Regions from separate parts of the Planococcus sp. SE5232 genome, predicted to be linked through region 2. Evidence: a T-box and tRNA genes for the amino acid it is inferred to sense, from the RefSeq annotation. Region 2 holds a T-box; the other holds one or more tRNA genes.

Region 1 (7,141 bases), on a different contig from region 2:
TTAGGATTTGCTTTATCCCTGATCTATCTATTGTTTCCTGCCAGAAAACGTAAAGGAAACCGCCTTAAAGTTGCCTGGTACGATTATATCCTGGCCTTGTTGTCGATCGGCGTAGCTGCCTATTGGCCGATCATGTATGACGATTTGGTGTTCCGTCTGGGGCGGGTCACTGAATTGGACTTGATCGTCGGTATTTTAGCGATCTTGCTGACACTTGAAGCGACAAGGCGTGCAGTGGGAATGCCGATTACGGTCATTGCCAGTTTGTTTTTGGCCTATTCCTTTTTCGGTCCTTATTTCCCAGGATTCCTGCGTCATAGAGGACAAGATCTGGACTCAGTCGTTCAGTTGATGTTCTATACCACCGATGGAATATTGGGAACACCGATCGGCGTATCGGCGACTTTCATTTTCACCTTCCTGTTATTCGGTTCCTTCCTGGTGAAAACGGGAGTCGGACAGTACTTTAACGACTTGGCTGTATCCCTGGCCGGAAATTTAACGGGTGGACCGGCCAAGGTAGCGATTTTCTCAAGTGCCCTGCAGGGAACCATTTCCGGAAGTTCTGTTGCCAATGTTGTTACATCGGGTTCTTATACGATTCCGATGATGAAAAAATTAGGCTATAAAAAAGAATTTGCCGGCGGGGTGGAAGCAGCAGCTTCCACCGGCGGTCAGCTGATGCCCCCGATTATGGGGGCAGCAGCCTTCCTGATGGTGGAATTTATCGGGGGAGTGACTTACTGGGAAATTGCCAAAGCAGCTGCAATACCGGCTCTTTTATATTTCACAGGCGTTTGGATCATGACCCATTTCGAAGCCAAGCGAATCGGCTTAAAGGGCCTTTCACCGGAAGAAATGCCGGACCGCAAGGAAGTCTTGAAAAAGATTTACCTGCTCCTGCCGATTGTTGCAATCATCTTCTTCCTATTGATTGGTATTCCGACTATGCAAGCAGCGCTTTACGGGATTCTGCTGACGATTTTTGTCAGTGCCTTCAATAAAGAAACGCGCTTGAATTTCAAAGACATCATCTTAGCGTTGGTTGACGGTGCTCGGACTGCTCTGGCTGTTGCAGCAGCAACAGCGGCAGCAGGGATCATCGTCGGGGTCGTTGTAAAGACCGGCCTTGGTTTAAGTTTGGCGAATGGGCTGGTTTCCGCTTCAGGCGGAAATATCCTGCTGACGCTATTCTTCACGATGCTGGCAGCGATTGTCCTGGGTATGGGATCACCGACAACCGCCAACTATGTCATTACCTCAACGATAGCGGCACCAGCCATCATCACTTTGTTGATGATAGATGAGCCGGTTGGAGCAGCGGTGCCGCTTGTGGTCGCTTTATCTGCCCATTTATTCGTATTTTACTTCGGAATCATCGCCGATATCACCCCTCCGGTTGCTTTAGCAGCATTTGCGGCTTCAGGAATCTCGGGTGGTGAGCCGATACGGACCGGTTTCACCGCGGCTAAACTGGCGATAGCAGCGTTCATCATTCCGTATATGTTCGTTTTGTCACCAGCCCTTCTAATGATCGATACGACCTGGCCGGAACTGGTCTGGGTATTGATCACGGCTCTGACAGGTATGATCGCTATCGGAGCGGGACTGATCGGTTATTGGTACCGGAAGCTAAACTGGATCGAGCGTATCCTGACATTTGCAACCGGACTTGCTTTGATTTATCCGGAAGGCCTATCTGATACAATCGGTGCTGTCGCATTTGTGATTCTGTTCGGAATCCAATGGCTGGCACGCGATAAAAAACCTGCTAAAACAGCAGAAGCATAATTGAACACAAAACCGGCCGGGCATTAGCCCGGCCGGTTTTGTGTTTTTTTATCATATAAAAAATATAAAAAAAAACGAAAAAAGCCATCACCCGAAGGCGATGACTTTTTCAAAGCAAACTTTGTTCCTAAAGCTTGCAGTGGGTTTGGCACCCAATGATTCCTTCAGGGCGCGAACAGTTGCTGTCCTGTTTTCCGTTGCGCTGATAAGAACGATGGATGTCAAATCTCTTACTTGGACTATCATAATACGCGGTCAGCCAAATGTAAAGTTGTTAGAAAATTCGTTGATTCAGGCGGCAATTCTTCTGTCTAAGCTGAAGGCCAACCATCCCGGGTTGACTGAAATGAAAACAGCAGAAAAGTCTTGGAAAAGCGGCTTCTGTTCCCCTTCGAATTAAATAAAACAAAGACCGGAATTTTTATTTTCGCAAAAAGGATTGCTGTTGTCATAGTGGTGGTATAGAATAAGAACATACGTTCCCTTTAGGGAGGTGGCGATGATGAAAGGACATGAACTGCCGGAACGCTCTATATTCTGCATCGACATGCGCGGATTTTATGCCAGTGTTTCTGCGGTCGAGCTGGGGTTGGATCCACTGGAAGTGTGTATTGCGATTGTCGGGAATCAGGAGCGGAAGGGGAGCGTGGTTTTAGCTGCTTCACCGATGATGAAGCAGCGTTTTGGTGTGAAAACCGGCACGCGGCTTTTTGAAATCCCCAACCATCCGGACATCTTGCTGATTGAACCGAAAATGAAGCTGTATTTGGAGAAGTCCATGGCCATCACTGAGTTATTGGGAACTTATGTGCCAAAAGAGTCGATTCATATCTATAGCGTGGACGAAAGTTTCATTGAACTTACAGGCACTGAAAAGTTATGGGGATCGCCTGAAGTCACCATGCGCCGCATTCAACAGGAGTTGCTGGATCACTTCAAACTGCCTTCCTCGGTCGGTGGAGGGCCCAATATGCTGCTGGCGAAGCTGGCTTTGGATCTGGAAGCGAAAGAAACGGGTTTTGCCTATTGGACATATGCTGATGTAGCAGCGAAGTTATGGCCTGTTGCGCCTCTGCGGAGAATGTGGGGCATCGGATCACGAACGGAAAAGACCCTGAACAGCATGGGCATCTTTTGTGTGGGGGATCTGGCGAGTGCGGATGTCTCTCTGTTGGAAGAGCGGTTCGGGATTCTGGGCAATCAGCTGCATCAGCACGCGAATGGCATCGATTTATCGGATCTGGGATCTCCCTTGATAGAGGGGCAGGTCAGTTATGGAAAAGGACAGATTCTATATCGGGATTACATAGAAGAAAAAGACATCATGATAATCCTTCTGGAAATGTGCGAAGACGTAGCGATGCGGACGCGCCAAGCCCGCCGTGCAGGGAGGACGATACATTTAGGCATCGCATACAGCAAAACTGCCTTCGGTGGGGGCTTTTCCCGCTCGCGCTCTATTGAAGAAGCGACAAATGACACCTTGAAGATTTATCAGGTCTGCCAGGCGATTTTCAGAGAACATTTCCAGCACAAACCCGTCCGACAGATTTCACTGTCCATCAGCAACCTAGAAGAAGAATCATCCATGCAGTTAAGCCTTTTTGATGAACGGAAGTTCGAAAACAGAAGTCTTGGAACAGCCATGGACAGCATCCGGAAAAAGTACGGCTATTCGGCGATTTACCGGGGCATATCGGGTACCCAGGCAGGCACAGCCATAGCGCGGACGAAACTGATTGGCGGACACAATAAAGAATAAGGGGAGTGGTCCGATGAAGCGCAATAAATATTTAAAGACCGTAGGCGACATCAAAGACCGTGGAAAGATCAAATGGACAGCTTTAATGCTGCCGGAACATGTCGAAATGATCCGGGAGTGGTACGAAAAAGACGAAAAGGTACCCAAACCCGACCTGAACGAATACGACTTGCAGCTGCTCCAGGAGGAGATGGACATTGCACTGAAACGCCAATGCGAAGTCCTTATCCACAGCTGGAAGGACGGAGTAATCTATGAGCACAGGGGAACGATTGAAGGCATCGATGCAAGAAGCCGTATGTTGATTTACGGAGATCAAGCTGAAAAGCACAGGCTGCCGATGGATGAAGTGGTTTCGATTGTGACGGTTGAATGAAAGTAGGAATCGCTTCTTAGAGAAATTTAAAAAAGGGATGATGAAATGAAGCAGTTAAATTTGTATTTCTTTGGCGAAGAGAGCATAAGCTTTCAAGATGGATTCTATTTCTATGGTGGTATTTTACTGATTGTCCTATTATTGTTTTTAATTTGAGGATGGGTCCGCTGTTTTTTTCGGCTCGCTGCCCGCAGATTGAAAAATATGGAGCACAAAAAAACCGAGCAGCCAATGAGGCTGCGCGGTTTTTCAATTTAACACGTATGATTCCTACTGGGCTCGAACCAGCGACCTCTACCCTGTCAAGGTAGCGCTCTCCCAGCTGAGCTAAGGAATCTCAATTTCCAGGACAAATATAAGTATATCTTGTCCACGGAAAAAGTCAATAGTTTTTGGAGAAGAAAAATACGGTCTGCATTTCATCAGGCATCCAGGCGGAAAAAAGCTAGATGAAGAGCCTTTGTCCTACTGGCCAACACCCCGGAAACCGGCATCTTGTGCTTCTTGTTCAGTGCAGAACCATTCTTCCGGATTGGTTTGCTCGTAGGAGGAATCGCTCGGCATATGATAGATTTTATTGCCGCTGCGGTTGATGTTGCCTTTGATCGCGCAATCGCCTTGAGTCGGCTCTTCAGTGGCAGGGCTGTTATTTCCGGTTGAATCTTGTCCGAAGACATCTGAGTTGAAGCCCCGGTCAGTGGAATAGTTTTCGTATTGCCAAATGCCTGCTTCCTTGTCTCTCGCAATTTGTTCCGCTTGCTCGAAGTCATCGAGGTAGCGGGTATTTGGCGGGAACACATAGGCGACTCTGGCAAGTCCGGATTCAATCAGCTGTTCCTGTACACTTTCGCCATCCACATAAATATAGGCCAGCAAGCGGTCGTAGTCGTCAAAGCGGTCGCCGACGTCGAATTCGATCGATACATCGCCCGATTCAATCAGCCGTTTGTTTTCTTCAGTGGCTTCTTTGCCGAGAGGCTGTTCGCCCAGGCGTGGATGATTGGTTTCCGGTGTATCCATCAACAGATAGCGGACAGTCACTTCTTCACCCTCATAGATGATTTTGATGGTGTCGCCATCAATGACCTGTGTCACTTCCACATCGATCTGGTCGGTCGTGCCAGCGGTGTCCGTCGTCTCCAACATGCCGCAGCCTGAGAGGAAGAATAGAGTCAGTAATATAAGTTTCAATTTCATAAGGATCCCTGCTTTCGTTTCCTCATCATTATATGGAATAGTGAGCTTTGTGGCAATCAGACAGCTGGTTATGCATCTCTGTGCGGAAGCGGTCTTCCTAAAAAACGGCATAGTAAAACGCCTCTCTCAATTCCAAATTGAAGAAGGCGTTTTTATGTATGGCAGCGGCAATGGTCGTTTATAGACTTCAGCAATTAAAGTGCTGGCTCCGTTTGCTGCGCAGCTTCGTCGTAATACAAGATGGACTCTTCGGTAAGGCTTTCAAGCTTTTCTTTATTGACCCCGACTTCCAGTTCTCCTGTGAAAATAGGTTCCCACCAATTCAATTGTTTATTCATCATATTTCCTCCTCAGACGGTAGTGGTATTGTTTGACTATTCTATACCCCCAAAGGTTACACTAATAAACAAACAGCGTAAAAAAAGCCGGAAGGCCTTAAAAGGAGAGATTCTAAATGATTTCAATGGGCATCATTGGAGCGGGAATTGTTGGCGAACGGATCATTAAACAGATTCAGCAGGAAGGCCATATAGAGATCAGAGCAGTATACGATCAACAGACGGAACGGCTCACACAAATCAGCGAAACCTACGGAATTCCGATGGCGAAATCAGTGGAGGAAGTTCTCCATTCGGATATCAACTGGGTCTATATTGCGACACCGCCAGCTTTTCATGCCGAAATCGCCGAACTTGCAGCCAGTGCTGGGATCAATATCTTATGTGAAAAACCATTGGCGCAGAATGTGGAAGGCGGCGAAATGATGGCAGCTGCTGCGCAGGATAATCGCATCCAAACGGCTATGCATTTTCCGTTGATGTATAAACCGGCAGTCCGCGAAATGGCTAAGCGCGTCAAGAGCGGCCACATCGGAAAAATAGTCCGGATCGAACTGCAGACCTTTTTCCCCGATTGGCCAAGATTGTGGCAGCAGAATCCTTGGATCGGGTCGAGAAGTCAGGGAGGCTTTGTCCGTGAAGTCTTTCCCCATTATTTTCAATTGATGAACCGGCTTTTCGGTGACTTATCATTTACCTCCCATCACATCAGCTATCCGGAAGAAGTTGAAAAATGTGAAACCGGATTGATCGCCCATGGGCTTACCCGCGACCAGATTCCTTTTCTGGTGACAGGCATCAGCGGCATCGGACAAAAAGAGTTGCTGCAGTTCAAGGTTTACGGTGAGCGAGGAGTTCTGACGCTAGAGAACTGGTCAGATCTTTATGAATCGGCAAAAGGCGAAGATCGCCAATTGATCAATGAATTCGATGATGTCCCTTCGCTTTTTGAGGAAATGAACAATCAATCGACCCTTTTGGTCAATTTTGAAGAAGGACTAGTCGTCCAACGCTATATTGATCATTTATTGACTGAATAAGTGTTCATTTTTTGAATCTCCTGCCTTAATTGGTATAATGAAGAAACTTGAAGGAGGTTGGAAAATGAATTTTACAGCAACTGACGTGGAACAGATGATTGAAGAACAACGCAATTATTTTTATACAGGTGCCACTAAATCAACAGAGTTTCGGGTTGAGCAATTGCATCGGTTAAAAAAGGTGATCCAATCCCGTAAAACTGAAGTGATTGATGCCTTGAAGAAAGACTTGGGCAAAAGTGAATTTGAAGCCTATGCCACGGAAGTGGGATTTGTGCTCGACAGCATCGGCAGCATGGCGAAAAACCTGGAAGACTGGATGAAGCCGGAGCCAGTCAAGACACCGATTCATCTTCAGCCGGCGAAAAGCTTTGTCATCCGTGAACCGTATGGCTCTGTTTTAATCATCGGGCCTTTCAATTACCCCTTCCAATTGGTGATGGAGCCTTTGATCGGTGCCATCATCGGCGGGAATTGTGCAGTCGTCAAACCTTCTGAAGCGACGCCTCACGTAGCAAAAGTCATCCGTACTATCATTGAAGAAGCGTTTCCTTCCTACTATATTCGTGTAGTTGAAGGCGAGCGTGAAGAAGTGACGGCCTTGATCCACGCTTCATTCGATTATATTTTCTTCACG
Region 2 (7,141 bases):
GCAACATGGCTACACCGTTGACTTTATACCGCGGGTTTTTAGTGCCGACCATTTCATCCAGGAGTTTCCGGTTGTATCCGGTAAAGTCAACTGCCTGTTCATCAAAGGCAATTTAGCGAAAAACACCATTGCTTCGATGCACATGCAAGTGGATGAGTGGACGGTTTACGATACCGTGCTGGATTTGAACAATGCAAAAAAACTGGCGAACCTGAAAAATGTCACCATCCTATTCGCCAGTCCCTCTGCCGTGTCGGCATACCGGCAGGCAGGAGGAGACTGGTCGGATATCCGCACCGCTGCCATTGGACACGTCACAAAACAAGCCATTGAGGCAAACGGCGGAACTGTGGATTTCACACCTAAAAAATATACCTATTTGGAAGTCATCAATGAAATAGCGAAAGGAAGTTTACCGAAATGAAAGAATTGAATTTTAACCGTCACCGCCGTTTACGCGGTTCTGCCAATATCCGGTCGATGGTCCGCGAAACGAGCTTACATAAAGAGGATTTCATTTATCCGATTTTTGTCGTTGAAGGCGAGAACATCAAACATGAGATTTCATCAATGCCAGGTGTTTACCATTATTCACTGGATAAATTGGGTGAAGAACTGGATGAAGTCGTGGATCTTGGAATTCCTTCTGTCATTCTTTTCGGCGTACCGAACGAAAAAGACGCAGTCGGCACACAAGCTTATCACGATCACGGCATCACGCAGGAAGCGATCCGTTTTGCAAAAAATCGCCATCCGGAACTTGTGGTCATCGCTGATACGTGCCTATGCCAATACACCGATCACGGCCATTGCGGCGTCATCGAAAACGGCGTTATCCTGAACGACGAATCTTTGGATCTGTTGGCGCGTACTGCAGTCTCTCAGGCAAAAGCAGGAGCCGACATCATCGCCCCGTCGAATATGATGGACGGGTTTGTTGCAGCGATCCGCTACGGCTTGGACCAGGCAGGCTTTGAAAATACGCCGATTATGTCTTATGGCGTCAAATATTCTTCCGCTTATTACGGACCTTTCCGTGAAGCGGCTCATTCAACGCCTCAATTCGGCGACCGCAAAACCTACCAGATGGATCCGGCAAACCGCATGGAAGCATTGCGTGAAGCAACTTCTGACGTTCAAGAAGGCGCAGATTTCATGATCGTCAAACCGGCATTGTCTTATTTGGACATCATCCGCGAAGTCCGCGATAATTTCGATATTCCGATTGTCGCTTATAATGTTTCAGGCGAATACGCCATGGTCAAAGCAGCAGCGGCGAACGGCTGGATCGATGAAGAGAAGATTGTTTTGGAAACCTTATTGAGCATGAAGCGCGCAGGAGCGGATATCGTAATGACCTATCACGCAAAAGATGCAGCACGCTGGTTGGAGGGAACTAAATGACATACGAAAAATCATTGGCAGCATTCACAGAAGCGAAGAAACTAATGCCGGGCGGCGTCAACAGCCCGGTCCGTGCGTTTAAATCGGTCAATATGGATCCGATCTTCATGCAATCCGGCAGCGGAGCGACCATCACGGACATCGATGGCAATACGTATATCGATTACGTCCTGTCATGGGGGCCGCTGATTCTGGGCCATGCCCATCCGGAAGTCGTCAAAGCGATTCAGGAAACGGCAGCGCTTGGAACATCATTCGGCGCACCGACTGAACTTGAAAACACCATGGCGAAATTGGTCATGGAACGCGTTCCTTCGATTGAAATGGTCCGCATGGTATCTTCCGGCACGGAAGCGACGATGAGCGCATTGCGCGTAGCACGTGGCTATACCGGCCGCGATAAGATTTTGAAATTTGAAGGCTGCTACCACGGCCACGGCGACAGCTTGCTGATCAAAGCAGGTTCAGGCGTCGCGACGTTGGGCTTGCCGGATTCACCGGGTGTTCCCGCATCGATCGCTAAAAACACCATCACGGTTCCATACAACGACCTTGAAAGTGTCCGTTTAGCTTTCCAGGAATACGGCGACGATTTGGCTGCCGTTATTGTAGAACCGGTTGCCGGCAATATGGGCGTTGTGCCGCCAAATGAAGGCTTCTTGACGGAGCTTCGCAATTTGACGCACGAAAACGGCACGATTTTGATTTTTGATGAAGTCATGACCGGTTTCCGTGTCGGCTTCAATTGCGCACAAGGCTATTTCGGCGTAACGCCGGACATGACTTGCCTCGGCAAAGTCATCGGCGGCGGATTGCCGGTCGGTGCGTTCGGCGGCAAACGTGAAATCATGCAGCAGGTTGCACCAAGCGGATCGATCTATCAGGCTGGCACCTTGTCAGGTAACCCATTGGCGATGCGTGCAGGCTTTGAAACCTTGTCCCGTCTGACGGAAGAAAGTTACGACGTGTTCATCGAACGCGGCGACCAGCTTGAAAAAGGTTTCCGTGAAGCGGCGACGAAATACAATATCCCGCATACCGTCAACCGTGCAGGTTCGATGATCGGGTTCTTCTTCACAAACGAAGAGGTAGTCGATTTCGAAACAGCAAAAACTTCGGACACCGAGTTGTTCGCGGACTATTACCGCTTGATGGCGGAAGAAGGCATTTTCCTGCCGCCGTCCCAGTTTGAAGGCATGTTCCTTTCGACTGCCCACACGGAAGAGCATATTGCAAAAACCGTGGAAGCATTCCATACCGTATTTGCTAAGTTGGCACGTTAATAAAGTTTGATGGTAGTTTTGTTTGAGGATATTCCGCAACACAGTTCCTAAAAACCCGGTGCTCCTGCATCGCTGCGCTAGCTTCGTCGCAAAGATACGGCCCGAATTCCTTTCGGCCGTATCTTTCCTACGGGCTTGCGCCGAACTAACTCGGGCTAAACGCCCGAGTGGATTTCGGCACGTCGCTATTCCGCGGGAGTCTCCGCTGTGTTGCTTCATATCCTTTAGGTAGAAGTAATATAAGATGTGCTGGCTTTACAGAATAGTTTATGGTTTGTGGACATTAGGTAAGTTCGTTAATTAAAAATAGTTAAGAGCGCTGAAGTATCTGGATGACCCAGACGCTTCAGCGCTTTTTTTCGGTTATCGATAAATAGAAAGACTATATGCGGAAAACATCTACTGACCACGAATAGCGAACTTTCGTGTAACATAGAAAGAACTAACAGCGCTTGGAAAAAGGAGGGATGATGGTGAGGGCATTTGGAGTGACCGCACTCATTGCGACGGCAGCGGGAGCGGTGTTTGAAGCGGTCGGGATGTTTCTGCCTTGGCTGCTCGGGCCGATGTTCGCCTTGCTGCTGGTCAATCAATTTACGAAAATCCCTTTATACTGGCCAAAAATTCTGCGGACAGCGGGTCTGGTGATGCTCGGCGTGCAGATCGGTTCCTCGTTTACGCGGGATGCGGTGCTGTTGATGGTAGTGGATTTGCCGTACATGGCGTTCATGACGGTTTCGGTCGTGGCGCTGTCGATTGGGCTCGGCTTGTTGTTCAAGCGCATGGTCCGCGAAAGCCTGGCGACCAGTTTGCTTGGTTCGATTCCCGGCGGCTTGGCGCAGATGGTGGTTATTGCAGAAGATGTCAAATCAGCAAACATCACCGTCGTGACGATGATGCAGACGATCCGGATTTTCATGGTGGTGACCCTTGTGCCGTTCCTGACGATTTTCCTGAACGGCAGAGGTGCCGGAGAAATGGAACAGCAGCTTTTTGCGTTTTCACCGCTGTTATTCGTTATGGCGTTCGTTGTTGGATGGGCACTTTACGCCGGCATGAAAAAAATCGGCTTTCCGGCTGCTGAACTGCTGGCGCCAATTCTCACGATGGCCGTCGTACAGACGGTTTCAGGCGATGTCCTGATCGATATGCCGTACTGGTTGATTGCGATCGCGCAAGTGTGTATCGGAGCGAATCTCGGTTTGCAGATGGAAGGGATCGGCGATAAGCTGACGTTCCGTTTGGGTGCTGCGATTGTTTTGAATAATATCCTGCTGATCGGCTTTACGATCTTGATAGCATTCGTGTTAACGGCTTGGCTGCCGGAATACATATTCCTCGACTTTTTCCTTAGCGCAGCACCCGGCGGCATCGCCGAAATGGCGATCACGGCGCTCGCCGTTGGAGGAGATGTGGCACTCATCACCGGCTTCCAGCTGTTCCGTTTGTTCTTCATCCTGCTGGTGGCGGCGCCGCTTGTGTCTTACATTGTAAAAAAACTTGACGCTAAAAGCGGATATTGAGTACAATAAGGGTAATTAGATAATCATGCGTTGAAGAGGATAGTAGAATGTGCGTGCATTTCAGAGAGAAGGCCGATTGGTGAGAGGCTTTCATGGACACATATTTGAATGTCACCTCGGAGCAGTTGCCGTGAACTGAGTAGCGGGAACCGGACTTAACATCCGTTATGAAACTTGAGAGCCAGGTCTGCAAATGGACCTGTGTATAAAGGTGGTACCGCGAAAAACTCCTTCGTCCTTTACAGACGACAGGAGTTTTTTGCGTTGTGCCAGAAATTAGAGGAGGAATTCCAATGACTGAACAGATGTCGACTAAGTATGATCCGCAATCGATTGAAAAAGGGCGTTATGATTGGTGGGTCAACAACAAATTCTTCGAAGCGAAACCGGAAAGCGGCAAAACGCCGTATACCATTGTGATTCCCCCGCCGAACGTTACCGGAAAGCTGCATTTAGGGCATGCCTGGGATACAACTTTGCAGGATATCATGACGCGTATGAAACGCATGCAGGGCTTTGACGCACTGTGGCTTCCAGGAATGGACCACGCCGGCATCGCGACGCAGGCGAAAGTGGAAGGCAAACTGAAAGAAGAAGGGCGTTCACGCTACGATTTGGGCCGTGAAGCATTTCTTGAAGAATCATGGAAATGGAAAGACCAGTACGCTGGCCATATCCGTGAGCAATGGTCAAAACTGGGCCTAGGCCTCGATTATTCCCGTGAGCGCTTCACATTGGATGATGGTTTGTCAAAAGCAGTACGCGAAGTGTTCGTGAAATTATACGAGAAAAAACTGATCTACCGCGGCAAGTACATCATCAACTGGGATCCGGCGACGAAAACCGCCATTTCGGATATTGAAGTTATCTACAAAGACGTACAAGGTGCGTTCTATCATATGCGTTATCCGCTAGCAGACGGCAGCGGCCACATTGAAATCGCGACTACCCGTCCGGAAACGATGCTTGGCGATACAGCGGTAGCGGTTCACCCGAAAGACGAGCGCTACCAGCATTTAATCGGCAAAAAAGTCATTCTTCCGATCATCGGCCGTGAAATGGAAATTGTTGCGGACGATTATGTAGACATGGAATTCGGAAGCGGCGCTGTTAAAATTACGCCTGCCCACGACCCGAATGACTTTGAAATCGGCAATCGCCACAATTTGGAACGCGTCCTGATCATGCACGAAGACGGTTCGATGAATGAAAACGCCGGGAAATACGAAGGGCTTGACCGTTTCGAATGCCGCAAGCAGATCATCAAAGACCTGCAGGACCTGGATGTTCTATTCAAAATCGAAGAGCACCTGCATTCAGTTGGCCATTCAGAACGCAGCGGGGCTGTTGTCGAGCCTTACCTGTCGACACAATGGTTCGTTGACATGCAGCCTTTAGCTGCGGCTTCGGTGGAAGCGCAGAAAACAGATGCGGGCGTCAACTTCGTACCGGATCGTTTCGAGAAGACGTACCTGCACTGGATGGAAAACATCCGCGACTGGTGTATTTCGCGCCAACTTTGGTGGGGACATCAGATTCCAGCCTGGTACCATAACGAAACAGGCGAAATCTACGTAGGTCATGAAGCACCAGCTGACGCTGAAAACTGGACGCAGGATGAAGACGTTCTGGATACGTGGTTCTCATCTGCCCTATGGCCGTTCTCGACACTCGGCTGGCCGGAAGAAAACGATGATTTGAGCCGCTACTATCCGACCGATGCGTTGGTTACGGGTTACGATATCATCAATTTCTGGGTATCCCGCATGATTTTCCAGGCGCTTGAATTCACTGGTGAAAAACCGTTTAAAGACGTGTTGATCCATGGTCTCGTACGTGACGCGGAAGGACGCAAAATGTCCAAATCGCTCGGCAACGGCGTCGATCCGATGGATGTCATTTCGGAATACGGAGCGGATTCGCTGCGCTACTTCCTGGCGACCGCATCATCTCCTGGCCAGGATCTACGCTACTCGAACGACAAAGTCGAGTCCGTTTGGAACTTTGCCAATAAAATCTGGAATGCTTCCCGTTTCGCATTGATGAACATGGAAGGCATGACGTACGACCAAATCGATTTGTCCGGCAAGAAATCCGTAGCCGATTCATGGATCCTGACCCGTTTGAATGAAACCATCGAACAGGTGACGGAACTTGCAGAACGCTACGAATTCGGTGAAGTGGGACGCTCGCTTTACAACTTCATCTGGGACGATTTCTGTGACTGGTACATCGAAATGTCGAAACTGCCATTATACGGTGAAGACGAAGAAGCGAAGAACATGACGCGTTCGGTTCTTGCCTATGTATTGGACAACACGATGCGCCTATTGCATCCGTTCATGCCGTTCATTACAGAAGAAATCTGGCAGAACCTGCCGCATCAGGGCGAATCGATCACGATCGCCGCATGGCCGACAGTGGATGATTCCCTGACGGACCAAAGCCAGTCTTCAAGCATGAAGCTGTTGATGGATGTCATCCGTTCAGTGCGGACGATCCGCGCAGAAGTGCAGTCGCCGATGAGCAAGAAAGTGCCATTGACGATTTCAGCGAAAGACGCAAATACACATGCCGTGCTTGAAGCGAACGCAGCGTACATCGAACGTTTCTGCAACCCGGAAACCTTGACGATCGGCCAAAACATCGAAGCTCCTGAAAAGTCGATGTCAGCTGTCGTGTCCGGTGCTGAGTTGTTCATGCCGCTTGAAGGCTTGATCGATATCGATGCAGAGCTTGCGCGTCTGAACAAGGAACTGGAAAAATGGGCGAAAGAAGTGAAACTCGTCAGCGGTAAGTTGTCGAATGAACGCTTTGTTTCCAAAGCACCTGAAGCCGTGGTCGCAGAGGAACGTGCGAAGCAAGCCGATTACGTGGAAAAACACGCAACGGTTGAAAAACGCATTGTAGAATTGCAGAACCTGTAACAGA

The links. A T-box is a leader RNA that pairs with one kind of tRNA and senses whether it is charged. The one in region 2 lies ahead of ACRC6Q_RS10920 (valine--tRNA ligase), so its partner is inferred to be a tRNA-Val.
Region 1: it has a tRNA-Val gene. The T-box ahead of ACRC6Q_RS10920 (valine--tRNA ligase) is inferred to sense a tRNA for this amino acid. The anticodon was not compared.

The regions. Positions count from the first base shown of each region.
Region 1 is NZ_JBOGCP010000001.1:1,283,292-1,290,432, forward strand. Features, by position in the region: gene ACRC6Q_RS05960 (TRAP transporter permease) at 1-1,791, shown strand, start outside; gene ACRC6Q_RS05965 (UV damage repair protein UvrX) at 2,294-3,553, shown strand; gene ACRC6Q_RS05970 (YolD-like family protein) at 3,567-3,929, shown strand; tRNA gene ACRC6Q_RS05975 (tRNA-Val) at 4,194-4,266, opposite strand; gene ACRC6Q_RS05980 (thermonuclease family protein) at 4,395-5,126, opposite strand; gene ACRC6Q_RS05985 (hypothetical protein) at 5,321-5,464, opposite strand; gene ACRC6Q_RS05990 (Gfo/Idh/MocA family protein) at 5,581-6,504, shown strand; gene ACRC6Q_RS05995 (aldehyde dehydrogenase) at 6,569-7,141, shown strand, end outside.
Region 2 is NZ_JBOGCP010000002.1:419,016-426,156, reverse strand. Features, by position in the region: gene ACRC6Q_RS10940 (uroporphyrinogen-III synthase) at 1-424, shown strand, start outside; gene hemB (porphobilinogen synthase) at 421-1,404, shown strand; gene hemL (glutamate-1-semialdehyde 2,1-aminomutase) at 1,401-2,687, shown strand; gene ACRC6Q_RS10925 (AbrB family transcriptional regulator) at 3,158-4,210, shown strand; T-box leader at 4,232-4,453, shown strand; gene ACRC6Q_RS10920 (valine--tRNA ligase) at 4,504-7,137, shown strand.